DNA from 4 places in the Paraglaciecola sp. G1-13 genome. Region 2 is predicted to be linked to each of the others. Evidence: predicted binding sites of a transcription regulator. Region 2 holds the regulator's gene; each other region holds the start of a gene.
What was found. Region 2 encodes sigma-54, which starts transcription at its own class of promoters, with help from an activator protein. Its sites were predicted from a motif close to GTTGGCACGNNNNTNGNNT; they were not measured.
Positions count from the first base shown of each region.

Region 1: a site for sigma-54 is predicted at 2,359-2,377, ahead of AC0L6N_RS06645 (DUF1328 domain-containing protein). Genes of this name have one in related genera too.
Region 3: a site for sigma-54 is predicted at 3,029-3,047, ahead of AC0L6N_RS15885 (S8 family peptidase). Genes of this name have one in related genera too.
Region 4: a site for sigma-54 is predicted at 2,056-2,074, ahead of AC0L6N_RS19145 (DUF1328 domain-containing protein). Genes of this name have one in related genera too.

Region 1 is NZ_CM147903.1:1,564,819-1,570,278, forward strand. It holds gene AC0L6N_RS06630 (YHS domain-containing (seleno)protein) at 194-727, opposite strand; gene AC0L6N_RS06635 (MmcQ/YjbR family DNA-binding protein) at 1,092-1,586, shown strand; gene AC0L6N_RS06640 (CsbD family protein) at 1,865-2,062, shown strand; gene AC0L6N_RS06645 (DUF1328 domain-containing protein) at 2,413-2,574, shown strand; gene AC0L6N_RS06650 (hypothetical protein) at 2,909-3,700, shown strand; gene AC0L6N_RS06655 (hypothetical protein) at 4,007-4,507, opposite strand; gene AC0L6N_RS06660 (hypothetical protein) at 4,515-5,460, opposite strand, start outside.
Region 2 is NZ_CM147903.1:205,078-210,537, reverse strand. It holds gene AC0L6N_RS00935 (FAD:protein FMN transferase) at 1-100, shown strand, start outside; gene AC0L6N_RS00930 (DNA/RNA non-specific endonuclease) at 235-1,005, shown strand; gene AC0L6N_RS00925 (HPr family phosphocarrier protein) at 1,106-1,384, opposite strand; gene rapZ (RNase adapter RapZ) at 1,381-2,226, opposite strand; gene ptsN (PTS IIA-like nitrogen regulatory protein PtsN) at 2,229-2,672, opposite strand; gene hpf (ribosome hibernation promoting factor) at 2,688-2,975, opposite strand; gene AC0L6N_RS00905 (RNA polymerase factor sigma-54) at 3,001-4,494, opposite strand; gene lptB (LPS export ABC transporter ATP-binding protein) at 4,617-5,342, opposite strand; gene lptA (lipopolysaccharide transport periplasmic protein LptA) at 5,342-5,460, opposite strand, start outside.
Region 3 is NZ_CM147903.1:3,728,372-3,733,831, reverse strand. It holds gene AC0L6N_RS15890 (ligand-binding sensor domain-containing protein) at 1-2,624, shown strand, start outside; gene AC0L6N_RS15885 (S8 family peptidase) at 3,120-5,237, shown strand.
Region 4 is NZ_CM147903.1:4,496,600-4,502,059, reverse strand. It holds gene AC0L6N_RS19155 (DUF748 domain-containing protein) at 1-872, shown strand, start outside; gene AC0L6N_RS19150 (endonuclease/exonuclease/phosphatase family protein) at 934-1,911, shown strand; gene AC0L6N_RS19145 (DUF1328 domain-containing protein) at 2,129-2,305, shown strand; gene AC0L6N_RS19140 (hypothetical protein) at 2,352-2,546, shown strand; gene AC0L6N_RS19135 (hypothetical protein) at 2,724-2,903, shown strand; gene AC0L6N_RS19130 (DUF2254 domain-containing protein) at 3,009-4,364, shown strand; gene dkgB (2,5-didehydrogluconate reductase DkgB) at 4,607-5,428, shown strand.

The sequences.
Region 1 (5,460 bases), 1.4 Mb from region 2:
GAAAAAGGAGCCTAGTTGCTCCTTTTTTTTGTGATTTTTTAAGCTTTTTACAGGTATTGTTCAAGCCACTTTGACTCGCTTGCTAGCGCAAATGCAAAACCTTCGAATCAATAAAGCAAGCTTTCGCTAGGCATTCTAAATCAAGCAAGCTTTCGCTAGCTCTTCTTAGTCAAGCAAGCTTTAGCCAGGGCTGCTAAAAAGTAAACAACTCAACGTTATTGTCTTTTTTCCAGCGTTTTTTGGCCGCGATCTGCTCGAAACGTTTTTCTGATTTGTACTGCCAATGCTTGGTGGCGGCAATAAGGTTTTTGCTACTGTCTTTAATCCATTCACTTTTCGCTTCTTGTGAAACGAACATATACAACTTACCTGCCTCAATGGTGTAAATTGAAGGGTCTGCGATGACGTCTTTTTCCATTACTAAAGAGTGGGCGCAAAGCGCGCCAAATTGCGGCAAGTACTGTGCGGGGTTATTAGCGAATTTTTGCTGATTCTCTTCATTGGCGAATAAATAGCGCTGACCCATATACACGGCTTGAAACGCATCGTTGCCCTGTTTAGCGCCGCTTAGATTAAAGTAGGTTGTGGGGTCAAACCCTTGTAGTGCTAATGTCGCTTGTTTTTCAACAGTGGCCCTGTCGATCGATTCGGCGAACGCGGTATTCATTGTTAAAAGGTAAAACCCAAAAAGTAACCCTGTGATTTTCATTATTTTCTTGCCTAGCATGTGTGTATTCCTTTTTGAACTGCGCTTTATCTAACGCTTTATATAGCGTTCTATTCAGCTTTTTCTTGGAGCGTTTTTGTTACGAACCAGATATTTGTATAAGTAAAGACAAGGTCAGCGCCAATAATATTGCACGCCAATGGCAAATACTTCCGCTAGTGGCTTCTAAGGTTTAGCAACATGCCGTCAAACAGGTGGTAGCCTAAATGAAAATAGCGCTATATTAGGCCTTACCTCTGTTTGCTTTTACGCTAGGTTTACGATGAAAATAACGGCCTCACAAAATGCTTCTAAAATAACTTCAAAGACAGCGCCAGAACAGAAGCAAGCACAGGAGCAAGAAAAACAACAAGGGCAAGAACACATGCACAGTCATGAAAAAGCATACAGCCAAATCTATGCTCAAGCGCGTCAGTGGCTATTAGACTTCCCCGATACAGTCGAAGACTTTCCGTTTGGGCCTGAGGTAGCGGTTTTCAAAGTCAAAGGTAAAATGTTCGCTACGCTCTCTTTGGGCAAAGCGGCTCCCCGTGCAAATTCTCACACTGCTAGCATTAACGATGAGCAAGCGCAGGACAGTGATGAGAGCACTAACAGATGCAGTAAAGAGGGTAGTAAAGAATGCAGTAAGGTGTATTGGATGAACCTAAAGTGCGATCCTCACGAGGCAATTATGCTGCGAGACGTTTTTAGCGCAGTCATCCCCGGGTATCACATGAATAAACAACATTGGAATACCGTTATTTTGGACGGCAGCCTGCCAGCCGGCGAACTTCAACGAATGATTAAACAGTCCTTTATGCTGGTGGTGAATAAGCTGCCGAAGAAAGCACAGGTATCTATTCTGCTTCACCTATAGTTAGTGCCCAGCTTGAAAGCGCCCAGCTCGAAAGTGCCTAGCTTAAATGTACCCACTTGAAAATGTCTAGCTGAAAATTTCGTTAGCGGTGGGGACTCACTTGATCCAGCTTTGCTCGGTGCGCCCCAACGAAACACTGATGTAGGTAAAAGCGCTGTCATATTCACGCTGTCGTATTCACGCTGGCATAGTCATTGCTGCTTACTTATTGAAGCACGTCTGTGCGCAACGGGTGTTCAGGCGATTTTCGCAATATTTTCTCAACAAAGGAGATAATGATGAATCAAGATCAAGCTGAAGGAAATTGGAAACAATTAAAAGGTAAAGCCCAGCAGAAGTGGGGCGATCTTACAGATGACGACGTAGACAAAATGAAAGGCAGCCGCACCGAACTGGTGGGCAAAATCCAAGAGAAGTACGGCAAGTCTAAGGAAGAAGCAGAGCGCGAGGTAGACGACTTCTTCGATAGTCATTAATCATCGGCCATTCGCACCATTAAAATTACCATTGAAAGCGCGTGAAGAACTGTTTCTTCACGCGCTTTTTCTTTTTCACTCACCCTTCTTTTTTACGTTTACTGGTTTTCAATTCAACCCCCTCTGGCCGCTTTGGTGATGCACACCGACACGGAATCATCGATGTTCAACACGTGAAAATCTTACAACGAGGTAATAAAATTATTCATGAAATCAATACCGAGTGAAGCGATTTTTGATAAACGAGCCTAGGCTCAACCCCACGTTTTATATGCGTTTTTCTACCTATAGGGTCCGTTGGCACGTTTGAAGCATTAGTTAAAGTCCACTCATTGTTAAAAGGAATAGTTATGTTACGTTGGGCTGTTATATTTTTAGTTATCGCACTGGTTGCTGCAGTGTTGGGATTCGGCGGAATTGCAGGCTCTGCAGCCGGTATCGCAAAAATCATTTTCTTCGTATTTTTAGTCCTACTGGTTATTTCAGTGGTGATGGGCAGAAGGAAAGTCTAGCTACCTTAATTCATGATCAGGCTGCCAATGCGCAGCCTTTTTTTTGGTTTTTTTATTGATAATCAGGTATCAGAGAGTCCTCTAGCCGATGTGTTTAGACATATGAATAAAGAAAGCGCGTTATGAATAAGTCACTTATTGAGTTGATTACCCATTCTTCAACACAATAATTTAAAATTAGCTTTAAGAAAAATATATGTTTGTCTAACCTCAAATCAATTAAGCCTGCAACATGATCCTATTTAGCTGAACTGTCATGCTCTCATTTAAATCGTAATATAGTGCCTTTCTAGGTCATACTAAGTTTAATAATACGTGAATGGATTTTAAACTCATGCCGCAAAATTCTGCTCAAAGCCACAATGATGAAAAAAAACAAGAAGTAACTTCCCAGAATCGGGCAAGTAAGAGGTTTAATGCATATGCAACGTTCATATACGAACAAAAGTTATTTGTACTATCAGGACTTGCATTTGTATTCACAGTTCACAGCTATTTTCTTGCTGATAATTATATAAAGCAATTCAATGGAGTTAACCTATTCCACTATGGAAGTTTCATTGATATTTATCAAGTTGCATGGGGGTTAAACTCCGGCAGAATGTACGCGGCATTATTATTTCTTTTTGTATACCTAGTTATCAGTGTAATTGCTTTCATTCCGTCGGAAAAACAAACGACTAAGTTTAAAAGAATTACTAAACTAATCGTCGGTTTTTTAATAATTAGCATTATGGCATCTTTTGTTTATGCAGGCGTAAATGAGATCTCGCATTCTCCTAAGAGGCTTTCGTCTGCAATTATTGAGGGCCGTACTCCGTTATACAATATTGAGCTAGGGACTGGAAAAAAAACACAGTGTGTCGCATTGATCGCGGGAACTAGTAGTTATTTGTTTATATGGCATTTTGGAGCAATTCCGCATTTTGAGGCCGTTGCGAAAGGAACTGGGGTGAATATAGAGCAAATCATTAAAGCATTCCCAACGATAAAGTCTATATCTGGAAGTGCAGATATTCTTGACAGTGAAACTAAAAAAGACAGTATTTCTCAAGCTATAAGTCAATGGAAGACTGAAATACGCAAACAATGTGGCGAAATAAAAATTGATATAGACCATTTATAGTCAAAAATGGCTAGCTATTCATTTTCAAAACCAAAACGTCGAAAAATAGACTTAATATTGGTTCAGATTTCTTCAGGCGAAATACGTCCGAATTCAGATAATAAGTGCACCAGTAATGATTAACTGGGGCGACACGAAAAGCACATTACCTAAATGGCAGTTCCACAGAATCTGTTACAAGTCACAAAAAAGGCTCTTCATTTCTGAAGAGCCTTTTCATCTTGACGTTTGATGAAGCTGGCGGGAGTTGAACCCGGAAATTCTTCATGCATATCAATAACTAACCTGTATGTTATGATTGTTTTGTCAGTTCAATCGCTTTTGGGCTTTAAACTCTTTAACTTTTCGATGAATTTGATTAGCGAAAACAAACATAGCATATGTGAGTTTCAATAATGCGAATAATTGAAGTAGTGTCAGGAAAATAAAACTTGACGCTTTTATCCAGTCATAATATCCCGCATAAATTGTCCCGAGAGCCAAGGCTTCTAATGGATATATATATTGAAATATCAATAATACCGATATAATAACTGTTGAAGTAACAATAACTAATATCAAAGCCTCAATTCTTTTGGCTTTTTCACCAGCTTCCATAATTGATACATTCGGTAAGCTAAATGCTTTTATCGCTTCAGGATAAATTTGGGATATCCAAAGCCCCGCAATCGCTAGAGTGGCCGCAGATGAGTTGATTAAAACAGAAGCTATATTCTTGAAATTATCTGCTGTTAGAAATGTGCTATAGAGATAGCCAAGACTGCCGCTGATAACCAAGGTAACTATTAGTCTTAAAATAAAATGCATCTGGATTTTACCTGTTGTCCTTGATCAACTTTCTAGCATCGTCTTCAAATGAGGCTAGAAGGCTAGCCCTTTCAGCTTTTAATATATTGGATAAGTACACGGCAGTATAGTGTATATCATCGTGCTTTTTGTTTGGGTCAGCTAAGATAGAAGTTCTTTCCAAATAATTATTAAAAAAGCGCGGCGAATCTTCCCCTTCTTCCTTGAATCCTATATTTACCCATGTATTTACGGGATCATATTCTTCACCGTATAATTCAACGAGGTTCTGTAACTCGTCACCAGTAAGATTAATCTCTGTTTCAACTTCCACATGTCTGTTGAAAATGTTATCCCCCTTGTTTTCAAGAACTCTTTCGAAAAGTTTTAAAATAGGATGCCGCTCATCTTCAATTACTTTCGTCGCAATGACATCTCTAACAACTATATGTGTAATTTTTTTTGCCAATTTATCTATGTCTGCGCTGTAAATGTTAATTCTTTTTTCACTGGCTTCGAAGCTGAACATTAAGTTTTTATGCTGCCCGTCGGTACTTTGATATCTAGTAGTGTTAACAACAATATCATCCCCTTTGGTGGGATGTGGTCTGGTTGAATGTGTTGTAACCTTGCAAGGGTGAGCCACACGATTATCAACTGCCCTCTTGATGTAGGAGCAAATAGCTTGAGTTTCAATTAGTGAGTCTGGAAATTTTATTGTGGCTAGAATGTCAAATTCGGGAATGAACCAGTAATACATGGGTTGGCCGACAATTAAATTCTTACCATTTTTTTTACCTGTGTTTACCGAAAAAGCATCCCCATTTGTTTCTTTATTTTTTGCATCCTCAGAGATACCGCCCAACCGTCCTGATTTATTTGTAGTTTTTCTCCAAAAAACAAAGATGTAATCTCCGGTATCTTTGTCGAAATGTGTTGACCGTGAGTAAATTTCCGTTCGATTTTTATGCACA
Region 2 (5,460 bases):
TATTCAATCCGGCATGTTAGCAACCATGGCATTATTGCAAGGCACAGAGGCCGAACACTTCTTACAAGCTCAGCAGCAAAAGCATTGGTGTTATTGGTGAACTGACTCCTGCCATCAATAATATTAAGCCATAAATTCACTGAATAATTTCATATAAGTGTAACGGTTTTATTGCGCTCTTGAGGTATGATCTACGCACTGATGTACGTGTAGAGTTTAACCCGAGTAACGTTAATGAAGTCCTACCTTGTATTAATACTGGCATTTGTCTGTAATGCCGGGTACGCCAATGTGTGTAGCTCTTTAGGATGCCCGACAGGTGCTCCTGACAGCAACGACTTACTTGAGCGCGCCATTTACACCATAAGCAATAATCAGAAAACGAAGTTTGCCGATTGGGCCGCATATAAAGTGACCACGCAAACGATAGATGGTCCTAGTCGTTCACGCAGTTGGCGCTCTGATCCAAACTTAAAGCGCGAGCACACGCTAGAAGCCGCTGACTATAAAGATGCTCACGCTCTCATCCGTACCGATCGAGGACACCAAGTTCCATTGGCAAGTGTGAGCAATACCGCTGATTGGCGCAGTACAAACTATCTATCAAACATTACCCCCCAAAGCTCTAATTTGAATCAAGGGCCATGGGTCCGATTAGAGTCTGCAGTGCGCGTATTAGCGCGCAGCGGAGAGTCCGTGTATGTAGTAACAGGCCCGCTATATGAAAGCTTTTTTGCTACGCTTCCAGGTGCAGATGAAAGCCACACTATTCCTTCTGGCTACTTCAAAATTGTCGCGACAATAAACCAAGCGGGTTATGTTAGAGCGTCCGCCTATGTCATGGAGCAAAATAGCGCGAGAGCCGATGACTACTGCAGTAAAGAAGTCACGATTGATAACGTAGAAACTCGCAGCGGTCTGAATATATTCCCAGAAATGAAGGGCAGCAAAGAATATGCGGTTGAAGCGCGTTTAGGTGGATTAAGCAGTCAATTGGGTTGCTGATAACCCAACCGCGCGTTTCAAAAAAATAGCGAATGAGTAGAAAGTCGAGATGAGTGGAAAAAGTCTAAATTGAAGTGCACGTTGCATTAAATCTAACTGATTACTCGCTTTCGTTGAATTTTCCGACAATAAGCTCTTCAACAGCATCCATCGCTTGGCGCGCGTCTTTCCCTTCAGATATCACTTGAATTTCTTTGCCTTGGCAACTCTCTAACATCATTAGGCCCAGCACACTGCTTGCTGAGGCACTTTTGTCATCCTGAACAATAGTGACTTCAGCTTCAAATTGATTCGCAAGCTTAACCAATTGAGTCGCTGCTCTGGCATGCAGCCCTAACTTGTTCACTATGAGTAAGGTTTTCTCTAATCGCTCACTCATCGGTTTAACTCGCGATGACGTATCTGCACATCAGGGTGCGAGGTGCTAAATGTTTTGGCTAACATTTCCACTACGTACACAGAGCGGTGCTGACCGCCAGTACACCCGATGGCGATTGTCACATAACTACGGTTATTACGTTCTAAATGTGGCAACCAAGTAGAAATCAGATTCTGAATTTGCCAAATAAATTTAGTGACTATAGGTTGTGAGCCAAGAAAAATCTCGACGGGGGAATCAAGTCCAGTAAGGGGTTTTAAATCTGGCTCCCAGTGCGGGTTGGGTAAGAAACGCGCATCAAATACATAATCCGCATCTTTAGGAATACCGTGTTTAAAACCGAAGCTTTCAAAAACCAAAACCAAGCGTGAGCTTTTTTTACCTAATATTCGCTCACGCACCAATTCGGCCAGCTGGTGAATTGACAATTGATCTGTGTCTATATATAAATCTGCACGTTCGGCTATTGGCGCTAATAACTGGCTTTCGGCTTGAATAGCACCAGACAATGATTTGTTTTGCTTAGACAACGGGTGCAAGCGGCGGGTTTCACTGAAACGCTTAATCAGTACGTCATCGCTGGCATCCAAATACAATATGGTCATTTCCCACGTTGACGGCAAGTAGTCGAGTATTTCCACCAATTCGTTGGGATCTTTGGGTAAATTTCGCACGTCAATGCTGACCGCGACCTGATCGTACTCGTCAGCGACGGTATGGGTCAAAGTGGGCAATAAGTTGACGGGGATATTATCAACGCAGTAATAGCCTAAATCTTCCAGTGAACGTAAAACGATGGACTTCCCTGAGCCTGAACGCCCACTGATGATAATAAGCTTCATAATTAACTGAGTACCTGAAATAATTCTTGGTCTGTGGTTGCACTGCGCAAACGATTTAAAATATCTTTATCAACGAATTTTTTGGCTATCGCCGACAAGGTTTGTAGGTGCTCTTGGGCCTTTTCCTCTGGTACTAAAATAGCAAAGAAGATATCCACTGGCATGTTATCGATGGCGTCATACTGGACCGGAGGTTGGCACGTTACAAGCACGCCTAGGGCTGACTCTAGCCCTTTTATACGGCCATGTGGTAGTGCTATACCACCACCAATGCCCGTACACCCCATTTTCTCGCGCCCCGCTAAACTGGATAAAATGGTCGCTTGGTCTACTTCAACAAGGTGCTCAGATGCCAATTGACTAATAAGCTCTAAAATGCGCTTTTTGCTGGACCCCTGAACTGCGCATACGACGCAGTCAGGGTGAAGAATATTTGATATTTCCATTATTTACCTGATGGGTTAATGGCGTTTAGCTTTTTCTTTATGCTTGATAACTTGCCGATCGAGTTTATCGATTAGGCCATCTATTGCCGCATACATGTCGTTGTGTTCCATGGTGGCAAATACATCTGCCCCATTCAAATGTATTGTCGCTTCCGCTTTTTGGTTGAGCTTTTCTACATTGAGAATGACGTGAACATTGTTGATCTGATCGAAGTGTCGCTCGAGCTTGGTAAATTTAGTATCGACATAATCTTTTAGTGAATCGGTTACATCCACATGGTGACCAGTAATATTAATTTGCATATCGCCTCTTCCTTCTTTAATCAGCCTACAATAGGCTTTTTCGTTGGTTCGACGGGGGTATCATCAGAGATTCCCGGTACTTTGCTATTGTTCGCCGAGCGACCATGATGCCTTGATCGGCCAACAATTGAGCAATCTTGCTGTCACTTAGCGGCTTGCTTGGTTTTTCAGCTGCGACCAGCTTTTTAATCAATGCGCGTATCGCCGTTGACGAGCACTCTCCGCCTGTCTCAGTTGCAACATGGCTCGAGAAGAAATATTTCAGCTCAAATATACCTCTAGGGGTATGCATATATTTTTGGGTGGTAACACGAGAAATTGTAGATTCATGCATATCCACCATTTCGGCTACGTCATTTAGTACCATAGGCTTCATCATCTCAGGCCCATGTTCAAAGAAGCCCATTTGCTGCTGTACTATACAGTTTGACACTTTCAATAAGGTATCGTTTCGGCTCTCAACACTTTTAATAAACCATTTGGCTTCTTGCATGTGTGAGCGAATAAATTGACTATCACTGGTGTTTTTCGCGCTACGACTCATTGCAGCATACTGTTGATTAACGTTCAATTTGGGTAGGCTGTCTGGGTTAAGCTCTACTGTCCAACGGCCATTTTTCTTACTCACTGACACATCAGGTATAACGTATTCTGCTTCACCTTTGATCAAGGCGCTGCCTGGACGCGGATTGAGCGTTTTAAGTAAACGCATGACCTCACGCAAATCATCCTCTTTAAGGCGAGATTTACGCATCAAAGTACGGTAATCCTTGCTTGCCAAAAGGTCGGCATAGTCCCCAATCAAGGTCTTCGCTTCTTCTAACCAGGGTGTATCAGGAGCAAACTGACGCAATTGCACTAGCAAGCATTCTTGTGGTGTACGAGAGCCAGACCCAATTGGGTCGAACATTTGAATACGCTTAAGTACGCATTCCACTTCATCGAGCTCTATTTCTTCATCATCCATGCTGGCCAGAACGTCTTCAGCGCTCATGGTCAAATAACCAGACTCATCGATAGAATCAATGATCGCTGTCGCAATCGCGACATCGGTATCACTAAAATGGGTTAAACGCATTTGCCACAGCAAATGATCTTGAATGTTATCTGTGGTTTCGCCTTGAAAGATCTGTTCGTCATCACCGCCGGCACCACTGGATATGCTAGAGGCAGGTGCGGAAGAAGCGCTGATGTACTCATCCCAAGTGGTATCCGTAGGTAAGTCTTCTGGGATTTCGTTTTTCTCGAACGCTTCACTTGAGTCTAAGTTGTCACTGCTGGTATCAACTATTTCATTGGTATCTTTAGAAGACGGGTCGAGGGAATTGTCATTTAACGCACTATCGCCGGATTCCTGATCCGTAGGCTCTTCAACTTCCAACAGCGGGTTGGAATCCAAGGCTTCTTGAATTTCTTGCTGTAAATCTAACGTAGACAATTGCAACAAACGAATAGCTTGCTGTAACTGTGGCGTCATAGTGAGTGATTGACTAAATTTTAATTGTAAAGAGGGTTTCATTTACTTCTTTATTCTGTCCGTTGCAAACTAAAAAATATGCTGTGGTTGATTCGATTGACTGTAAATGTCTCACCAAGCGCCTGAGTATAATCTCGATAAAATGAGCGGCTTTTTCAGCTTAACTATAGCCTGAATTGTTCGCCTAGGTATACATCTCTTACACGTTGATCACTTAATACTTCTTCTGCCGTGCCAGAAGCGATGAGTTCACCATGACTAACAATGTAAGCTTTCTCACACACATCGAGTGTCTCTCTTACATTGTGGTCGGTTATCAAAACACCAATACCACGGTCACGTAAATGTTGAATAATTTTTTTAATATCATTAACTGAAATAGGATCAACACCGGCAAACGGCTCATCGAGCAGAATAAATTCTGGATCGGCTGCCAGTGCCCGCGCTATTTCTACCCGGCGGCGTTCACCTCCAGACAAACTCATACCAGCACTGTTACGAATATGATTTATATTGAACTCATCGAGTAATGAATCCGCTTGCTGTTCTCTTTGTTCTGCACTGAGCTCTTTGCGTGTCTGCAAGATAGCCATCAAGTTTTGATAGACTGTCAGTTTTCGAAAAATAGAGGCTTCTTGGGGTAAGTAACCAATCCCTAAACGAGCGCGCATATGCATGGGCTGTAGGGTAAGATCTTGCTGATCAATACTGATTTCTCCCTTATCTAAGGGAACCAAACCGACAATCATATAAAACGTGGTTGTTTTACCTGCACCGTTTGGACCAAGTAAACCGACAATCTGGCCAGTGGACACTTCTAGACTGACATCACGCACAACTTGACGCGATTTATAGGATTTAGCCAAATGCGAGGCTTTTAACGTCGCCATTATGGAGTTTCATCCTGTTTTGGTTTGACTTCAGCATCACTGGACTTTTTCGCGTCAGTTTGCTTTTTACTGCTCGCTGATTTCTTAGCTGGTTGAAAAATAGTCGTAACTCGTCCGC
Region 3 (5,460 bases), 1.7 Mb from region 2:
CAGATGGCAATGGATTATTGATCCTAAATAAAAATCATCGTTCTCTCACTCGTATTCATATGAATGACGAAGAGCCGCTATTTAGTGACCGACTCGCAAAGGTATTTGTTGATTCACAAGAACGTCTTTGGCTTGCAAGCTACGATGCGGGCCTAGGCCTTTTGGATTTTGACGCGAACAAGTTCAAGTCGTGGCGACACGAGAAGAACCAAGTAAGCAGCTTAGCTTCTAATTTAGTTCATACGATCTTTCAAGACCAAAAACAGCGGATATGGTTGGGAACAGAAGAGGGTCTTAGCTTATGGGATGTTCAAAATAAATTTATAAATTTCAGTGAAAAAAATGGAGTCAGCAATAACAAAATACTGTCTATATTACAGGACCCATCAGGTTTGATGTGGGTTGGCACATATGGCGGGATTACCAGAGGTGTCGAAGTGCCATTCGAGTTAATCGATAAAGGTTTGGCGAGTAATACAGTGTTGGGATTTGCTGAAACTCGTTCAGCATCCGGCAATAGATCTATATGGGTTGCGAGTTATGAAGGCTTATCACAATTAAACAGTGATGGAGCTGTTGTGCAAGTGCTTAACACAGAAAGCTCACCAGCCCTTGAAGATCCTCGCATAATGACAGTTCGTGGCGATGACAATATTTTGTGGTTCGGCACCCGTGGCGGTGGATTGGGCCGGCTAAATGTTGATACGCAAGCAATAGACTATTTTCAACATGCGCCAAACGATTCAAGCAGCATTAGTTTCGACGGTATCTCCAGTATATTACCCGATAAACAGGGGAATCTGTGGATTGGAACATTCGGTGGAGGCTTGAATTTTTTGCCCGCCAATAGCAAGAAATTCAAACACTTTCGCAATGAAGCTAACAATCCAAGTAGTCTAAACAGTGATCGCGTGGTAGCGCTCTCTCGACTAAAGGACGATACGTTAGTCGTTGGCACCGTTTCAGGTTTGAATGTGTTCGATCCAATTACATCGACTTTCAAGCGTATTGAACACCAACAAGATAAGTTTGAGAGCTTATCGGCGCCTACTGCGTGGACATTTTATCAAGACAATAATGAAAACCTATGGGTTGGTAGCCAAGGAGGCGGCTTAAATCAATGGCGCAAAGAGGATATCAGAACATTAGAAAACCGCTTTACTCATTTTGATAAGCGTAATGGACTACCTAGCAGCCATATTTATTCCATTCAGGCCGACGAACGAGGTGCATTGTGGCTCAGTAGTACCGCTGGTATTACGCGTTTTAATCCAAATAACGGCACTATGCGTCACTTCGATTCGTCCCAAGGTATAGAGGACAGCGAGTTTAATTTTGGCGCAGGTTTTACCGATAGTCAGGGAGTCATGTATTTTGGTGGCAACTCGGGTTTTGTCCGATTTCATCCAAATGATATTAAAGAAAGTAAAAAAGTTCCTCCTGTGGTCTTAGTTAGAATAAAGAAGCTGAATGAAAAAGTAGGCATTGATTTACAGTATCAAGAGCAGAGTGAGATTGTCTTACACTATTTGGATTACTATATTTCTTTCGAATTCGCAGCGTTAGATTTTAATGCGCCTGAGCTCAACCAGTATCGCTACAAGTTGGAAGGATTAGATCCTAAATGGGTCGAATTGGATCACAGCCGCCAAGCAACCTTTACCAATTTACCAGCTGGTCGGTATGAACTGAAAGTACAAGCCAGTAATCACTTAGGCTTGTGGAATGCACACGGCGTCTCCTTGCCAATCACAGTACAACCCCCGCCTTGGAAGACAGTGTGGGCTTACTGTTTTTACGTGTTCTTGTGCATTGTTATTCTATTGAACGCTATGCGCAGATACCGTCTAAAGCGTTTACGACGAGCTCAGCATCTTATTGATTTAGAAGATAAAGTGAAAGAGCGTACCGCAGATCTTAGATTAGCCAATGATAAATTAGAGCAGATTAGTTTCACTGATCCGCTAACTGGCCTCAAAAACCGCCGTTACTTGAGCCAACACCTAACCGCAGATATAGATTTCGTGCTTGCAAGACATGAAGAAAATCTGGCTACTGGTGCTGCACAAGCGACAAAAGATACTGACTTAGTCTTCTTTTTAGTTGACCTAGATCATTTTAAACAGGTCAACGATCAACATGGTCATAGCGCTGGTGATATTGTTTTGGTCGAAGTGAAATCAATCTTAGAAAGTGTATTTCGTGAGACTGACTATTTGTTGCGCTGGGGTGGTGAAGAATTTCTTATCGTTGCGCGCTTTGTCAATCGAAGCAGAGCAGCCATACTGGCCGAACGTTTACGTCGTTCAATTCAAGAGCACTCATTCAAGATTGAAAAAGACATTGCGCTAAATGTCACCTGTTCAATTGGTTTCAGCGTGTTTCCATTGTTATCGAGCAATCCCACTTCACTTAATTGGGAGCGCACTATTGATGTAGCCGACTTGTGTTTATATGCCGCTAAAAAGTCAAACAGAAACACGTGGATAGGCTTTACTGACTTGACGTGCGATGAACAGGACGTGTTCAGTGCTGTAATCGCTGAGACTGAATCGTTGATCCGTTCGGGGCAACTAATGCTAGCGAGTTCTATTGATGAAGTGGATAAGATTCAATGGCGATGAACTCGTTCTCTTACATACGTATCTGAGTCTCATATGCGATGGTGGGTGACAATCATTAACGGATGTAGATTCGTCTCAGTACAGCCCTACAAACGTTCGTGGTACCCTAGCTACATCATACTTTGGACCTTTGGTAAGCCCCCACCTCGCTATTGGCGGCTTTCTGCACTTTTTCACGCTTAGGTGACTCTTCGAATTCACCTCATATACTCCCATACCTTGCTTATATAGGGCTTATTGACGGGTGTTGATCTACCAGTATGTGCCTTGTTTAACAATAAATTGAAATAAATGAATGCAACCAAAAGTCTAATTGCCATCATTTTATTCATTCAATAATTTCATTTTAGTCCGTTCGTTATTTTCACATCAAAATAAATTACTTTAAAATCAGAGCTTTGCAAATTGGCATGCTGCTTGCTTTTTACCGTTAGAGCGATAGTGCTAACTGAATTTACTTCGAACTCGGCGAGTGGATTTGAAAAGGAAAATATAATGAAACCAAAATTTAATAAGCAGCGAGCAGTACTGCTAGCGGGAATGGTGTGCTTTAGCGCTTTCGCAACAGCGGGCTTAAAAGTTAGCAGCTTAGTTAACGACATCAAATCTACTGTTGAGCCAGGTTCACTCGGAACTTCACAATTAGTTAAAACCGTTAATAGTTTAGTGGGTCTGAATAATGAAGTGATTATTCAGGGGGCTGAAATCAGTATCTTAACTGAAGTGATTAATACGCTTGGCGGCGTGATAACACATGAATTGCCCCTCATAAACGGGATTGGCGTTCGGGTAAGTGACGCACAGCTAGTTTTGCTGAATCAGTTGACTGACATTATTACTATCAAAAAGAACGAAGCCGTTTATACATCCAGTGCATTGGATCACTGTTTAGTATATGGAAGTCACGTAGCAGAGCTAACCAATAGAAGTATTCGCTGGAACCTGTATAACGCCCGTGACATGGAAGCTAACATGCAAAGCATGTCTTTCAAATGGCCTGAAGAGCTGGGACATATCTACTCTGTTAAAGTGAACGGTGCCACTGTGTATTGGCGCTTGTACAGTAAGAAGACGGGTGAATTGTCGATCGATATTAAGCGACTCAAACGTTTTGCCAAATTAGATTCGTTCGAAGGCGTAACGGTTGAAGTGTCTTTTGCCAAAAAAGGCGTTAAAAATTACCAACAACGTGATTTTTCTTTGGATGTTCAATTCAAAGAGGGTTGTGATCGCAGCCTAGTGAAGGGGTACGACACCCAAGCAAATGAAGGTGATAGCAACAGTTATTATGTGAATAACATTGGTGCTGACGAACTACATGATCGTGGCATTACAGGTAAAGACGTTACCGTTGCTGTTATCGACAGCGGCCTATGGGCTGCGCATAGCGCGTTAGGGAATGACACGGCGAATAATACACGTATTAAAGCGGCATATGATGCTTTAGAAGATACGGAACTGAACGTGAGTAATCTTACTGATGAAAACAGCCACGGAACTCACATTACAGGCATCATTGCCAATAGTGACCGTGCGGTCGTAGACGGCCAAATGCGCAGTTATTATCAAGGTGTTGCACCGGATGCAAACCTAGTGGTCGTAAAAGCCTTTTACGAAGACGGTCATAGTACTTACTTAGACGCATTACGCGGCCTACAGTACATAGCTGATAACCATGAAGCGTTAAATATAAGGGTAGTAAACCTTTCCTTTGGTGCGCCGCCTCGTTCAAATTACTGGGATGATCCCATTAACCAAGCGGTAATGGCATTATGGGAAAAAGACGTCATTGTGGTGACATCAGCGGGCAATACAGGCCCAAGTGCAATGACCATTGGCGTACCTGCAAACGTACCTTACGTAATAAGCGTGGGGGCAATCAGCGATAATTACACTCAGGACAATGCAAATGATGACACCTTGCTTTCGTTCTCATCTCAAGGCCCAACTCACGAGGCCTTTATAAAGCCTGATATGGTGGCACCTGGCGGCCATATGTTTAGCTTAGCGAACGAAGACATGTATGTGCCTGCTAAATACCCTCAGTATATGGTTGGTAAAGACCGCTTTATCATGTCCGGTACGTCACAAGCTTCAGGTGTGGTCAGTGGCGTAGTCGCGTTAATGTTACAAGACGATCCAAGTCTCAGTGCGAACGATGTGAAATGTCGCTTGATGACCAGTACGACTATGGCTCAAGTGAATGGCAAACTGGCTTACAGCCCATTTCAACAGGGCTCAGGCAGTGTTAATGCAATAAAAGCCGTAGATTCCAATGAATCAGGTTGTGCGAATAATGGCATGGACATAGCGGCCGATATTAGTGGCGACCAACATTATATGGGCGCAGCTCGAAAAGATGAAAACGGCAACTACTACATTCAAGGGTTTGAGTTTGAAGTTTGGGAAGAAGCTTTCATGTGGGAAGAAGCCTTCATGTGGGAAGAAGCTTTCATGTGGGAAGAAGCTTTCATGTGGGAAGAAGCTTTCATGTGGGAAGAAGCTTTCATGTGGGAAGAAGCTTTCATGTGGGAAGAAGCCTTCATGTGGGAAGAAGCCTTCATGTGGGAAGAAGCACACATGAACCAAGAAAACTTCATGCTGCAAGAATAACGACCTAGTTCCCCAGAGGTATGCGGTAAGCCTCTTATCACTTTGAGCCTAGGTTCATAGCGATAAGAGGCTTTTCTATTTTTAATAATTAAAAATGCAACATTCTTTCCTTTCTGCTTAAAGCGTAATTCTTGAGCTTAATTGAACCGATAACTGCGGATTATGGCGCTATGAGAGGTTGCCAAGCTGCTGTATCTGTTGGCAATTCTACAGCGATGGGGTA
Region 4 (5,460 bases), 890 kb from region 2:
CTGTGCTTTGGTCTGCGTTGCTTCGCGGCAACATCGTCTCTGAAATGACTTTTCTAAAACCCCAGTTTTACTACGCAGATGATGTACAGCAAGAGGAAAAAATTAATCAAGATGTGCAAAACGAGCAAACTTGGATAACATTAGCAAATCGCTTAGTGCCCTTTTCCATTGACCGGATTGATATTATTGATGGTCGCCTCACATTTGAAACCATAAGTGCCAAGCGCAAGACCTTGACCGAAATCACGGATGTACACGGCCAAATTACCAACTTAACGAACAGTAAGCAGCGTTCTGGCTCATTGGTAACACACCTCGCGCTAGATGCAGAAATTGCTGGGGTCTGCCCATTAGCGGTTTCGGGCTCTTACGATCCTTACGCGGCCAAGCCGACTTTTAATGTAGATGTGGAAATGCAGCGTTTACCGGTTAAACACATCGACCACCTCATCAGCTTTTATTCCCCCTTTGACTTAGAAGCAGGGCAAATTGATTTTGCAATGGAGTTTGCTTCCAAGCAGGGGGATGTTAGCGGCTACGTAAAGGCTGGGGTGTATGATTTATCGGTGTTTGACTGGCAAGAAGACGTAGTTAAAGATGGCGACAACCCATTTCAGTGGTTGTTTGAGGCCGCCGCTGGCGGTATCGCTGAGCTGTTTGAGGGCGGAAAGAAAGACCTTATTGCCACTCGTGTGCCTTTAAAGGGCAAGATAGATGATATTCAAACCCCGCTTTGGCCTGCAATAGGGGCTATTATTAAAAATGCATTCATTAAGTCACTTGATATCAAAGTTGATAAAGTTGTGTCTCTACCTGCATCAACAACACAAAAAGATATACCCAAGCGACTGTTTGCTTACACTACAACCTGAATGTCTAGGTTAAAAACAACCTGGTTCTACTGATAGCCAATGACTAAAACCGAGAGCGAAGATGTTTACAACCTTGATAATTTCAACCAGTTTTTTAATACTGCTGACGTTCCTGCCACTTTTACCCAGTGATCACTGGATTGTGCGCGTCTGGGAATTTCCCAGACTACAAATAGCGGTGTTGCTGATTATTAACCTGCTGGTGATCGGCAGCTTCTATCACCAAAACCTGTCATATATGGCTGGTATGCTGGTGACGAATTTTGTTGCGCTGGCTTATCAAATACATTGGATTTTGCCCTACACGCCAATTGTGCAACCCATGGTCCCAATGAATGACTCTGCGGACCCGAAGCGCAGTATTAAAATCATTAATTCAAACGTATTAATGACAAATCACGATGCCCCCAAGCTTCTCAAGCTGGTGGATCAAGAAAAGCCACATATCTTAGTCACGCTTGAAACTAATCAGTGGTGGCAAAATGCTTTGTCACCACTACATGATGATTACCCCTATCGGGTGAATTTCCCGCTAGAAAACCTTTACGGCATGCATGTGTTTAGCCGCTTGCCTCTGAGTGACATTAAAACCGCTGAGCGAGTAGAAAAAGGCGTGCCCTCAGTGCACTGCATTGCGACTTTAGAAAGCGGCGAGAAAATACGTTGCCACTTTGTGCATCCAGCACCTCCAAGCCCAACAGAAAATGAAGAAGCCACTGAACGAGACAGAGAGTTACTTGGCCTAGCTAAGGAAATAGCTAGCACCGATAGCGAAACTGCTTTACCAGTGATCGTCAGCGGAGATCTAAACGACGTGGCATGGTCACCCACCACGCAAGCATTTTTGCGCGTAAGTGGTATGTGCGACCCGCGCATTGGTCGAGGGGCCTTCAACACATTTCATGCGCAGCATGTTTTAGCGCGCTGGCCTTTAGACCATGTTTTTCACAGCGAAGACTTTGAGCTGGTGAATTTGTCGCGTTTACCAGAAATAGGCTCTGATCACTTTCCGCTGCTGACCGAACTCTGCCTCAAATAAAACCCTCAGAGGCGAGTTCAAGTTCGGAAACTTGTTCCTTTTCGAATTGTAAATATTTCAACTTTTAGTTACATATCAAATTATTTCTTTTTTAATGTCAATTGAAAAGTGCATATAAATCAGTTGGTTAAAGTTTTTTATTGGTGTGGCACGATTAGCGCATTAACTCATTCGACATTCAGATTCGAATACAGTATTGAATACTAAGGAGATTACTATGTTAGGTTGGGCATTAACGTTTTTAATTATCGCAATCTTAGCTGGTGTAATGGGTTTCGGCGGTATAGCTGGAACGGCTGCAGGAATTGCAAAAATCATTTTCTTTGTATTTCTAGTGCTATTGGTACTATCGTTGGTAGCAAATGCTATTCGCGGTAAAGGCCCTAAAGTCTAGATATACAAAACACATTTATTTATAACTAACGATACGGAGATTCATTATGAACTTACTTAAAAAATTTACTCTTTTAGCCATGGTTTTCAGTTCACTTACTTTGGTGACAGCGTGTAACGACAACAATGCTGAGAATGCAGGTGAAAAAGTCGACGAAATGATGACTGACACAGGCAACGCAATCGAAGATGCGTGTGAAGATGTGAAAGAAGGCGCAGGCGCTGAAGACAACGATTGTTAATCTGCTCAGGTAGATGAACAAATTGATTTAATGAAAAGGGGTGCTTGCACCCCTTTTTTAATGCTTATACTAATACAACGACCTCAGCGAACGTTACACCTAAATGTGAAGCTCAATAGGCGAAAGCGCGACAGAGGTTGTTCAACTACAGGCTACTTCAGCCTAGGAGTGTGCAAAATGTTGATGCAAATCACTATCGTGTTTTTAATTATTGCGGTCGGTGCCATCGTTGCTTTGTCGGGTGCCATGAGCGGCGGTTTTCTTACTACGTTTTTTATCGCATTTGGGCTTTTCGTGGTCGTAGCCCTAGGTGCAGCAATGGTCGCAGCAAAAAAGAAAAATACAAACAACCACTAACCGCTGGCGTTTGAGTGTAGCCAGAGCACCCACAGTCGCATGAGTTTTATAACGGTGGCTCTGGTCCGCACTAAGTAATCTCTTATCAAAATAGGTACACACTGGATGTCAGTACATATGAACACACGGATCATCACGCTATGGGAAACCATCCGTACCAGCTTTTGGTTTGTGCCATCAATTATGGCGCTTATTGCCATTGGCTTATCCCAGGCAGGCCTCGCTTTCGATCGTTTCGGCGCTGACAGTGAGCTAGATATACTCGCTGATTTTTATCAGACCACTCCCGAATCAGCCCGAGCTTTGTTAACCACCATAGCTACCGCCATGATAACGGTCACTAGTATTGCGTTTTCCATCACGGTTGTGGCGCTGACCTTAGCTTCTTCACAGTTCGGCCCTCGGCTTATTCGTAATTTTATGATGGACACGGGTACCCAATGCGTTTTGGGCTTCTTCCTGTCTACGTTTATTTATTGTTTACTGATTATTCAGGCCACCAAGTCTTTTGAGCAACAAGAATTCGTGCCTGGCATCAGCATTCTCACCTCCGTGTTACTCGCAATCGTTGGAGTAGGGGTGTTGATTTATTTCATTCATCACGTAGCTAGCGCAATTCAGGCAGATAACGTCATTGATAACGTCTATCGCGAACTTAACGACATTATTGAACGCTTATTCCCGAAAATTGAAGAGCCAGACGAGGCTGATACGACTGCAGAACAGCGTGTCTACACAGCACCAGATTTCGACCAGATTTACCCTAATAGCCAAGCTATTCAATCGACGAGCAGCGGATATGTACAAACCTTGGACATAGAACAGCTACGAGCCTTGAGTGAAAACAGTGATATGGCGCTGAGCGTACATTACATGCCAGGAGACTTTGTAATGCGAGGCTCTGTGATCGCCATCGCTTATTTTAATGGTGCTACGCTTTCTTGCCAACCTAGCAAGATTACCGAATTGGTGCGTTTAGGCTCTCATCGCACCCCAGTGCAGGACGTGGAGTTTGCAATCCGTCAATTGGTTGAGATTGCCGTTCGCGCCTTATCACCCGGTATTAACGACCCTTATTCAGCTGTAACCGTGGTAGACAAGCTTAGCGCTGTGTTGTGCACACTCACCGACAAACCCTTTCCGCCAACTATCTACGAAGACGACAACGGCATAACTCGACTTCAATGCAAGCCCGTGGCTTTCACTGGGTTGGGTGAAGCGGCGTTTAATCAGATCCGCCAATATTCGAAAGACAGCCTAGCAGTCACCATTCGTTTACTGGAAGGCTTAAGCAGTATTTTGCGTTTTAGCCGTAGCCCCGAGCATAAACAGTTCGTTCGCCAACAGGCCGCTATGATTGAACAAATACAGAGCAGCTCACAACTAGCTGAGCATGACTGGTTGGATATAAAGCGCCGCCTAGATGATATAAAGCGCCACCTAGACAGTGACAGCAGCTAACAGAGTCTTGCAACGATCACTAAAGCGTTGCAACGATCAGCAAAGCGTAGTGATAGGCAGTCAGTAACGGCTGCAAATAGCGTTGAAAATATTTCACGTTAATCTGCTCTATCTCACATCTCTTATTGTTTATTCTATACATATCAATTGGTTACTTTTTGGCATGGTATTCGAATAGGTTAATCCACATGTTCACCGCGTTGTCTTGCTCAAAGTCAGCGCTCCAACAGAAGGACTGATTTATGAATTCATCAACATTCGCTACGCCAACAATACCGACTCCAGGATTCGGTACATATCGCCTAAAAGGGGATGATGCCAAACTGGCGGTAGAGAACGCGCTTGATGTGGGTTACCGTCATATTGATACCGCACAAGCTTATGAAAATGAAGCTGAAGTCGGTGATGCTATTTCCGCCTCTAAAATCTCTAGAGGTGAGCTCTTCGTCACGACTAAAGTGTGGTTTGATAACCTCAGTGCCGATAAATTTATAACGAGCGTGCAAAATAGTCTGACTCAGCTCAATACCGATTATGTTGACTTACTGCTCATTCACTGGCCGTCACCGGACAACAAGGTATCGATGGCAGAATATCTTAAGGAACTAAAGGCGTGCAAAGAGCGCGGTCTGACGAGACATATCGGTGTGTCCAATTTCACCCAAAGCCAGCTTGATGAAGCCCTGTCGATTTTAGGTAAAGATCATATTCTGACCAATCAAATCGAGGTACATCCTAACTTTCAAAACAAAGAGCTGGTGGCATACTGCCAACGCAACAACATTCAAGTAACCGCATACATGCCCCTAGGTGTGGGTAAAGTGATGGAAAATGACATACTGAATGACATCGCCAGTGCCCACGATACAACATCATCTGCGGTCGCATTAGCGTGGTTAAGTCATAAGAAAATCGTGGCGATCCCTTCATCCACCAATGTGAACCACATGCGTGACAATCTCACGGCTAAGCAAATGATGTTAACTGCCGAAGAAATCGAAAAAATCGATGGCATTGAACCTCAAGAACGTATTGTTGACCCTGACTTCGCACCAGACTGGTAAAGATACCTATTACGTGCTCACGAAAGTCTTAA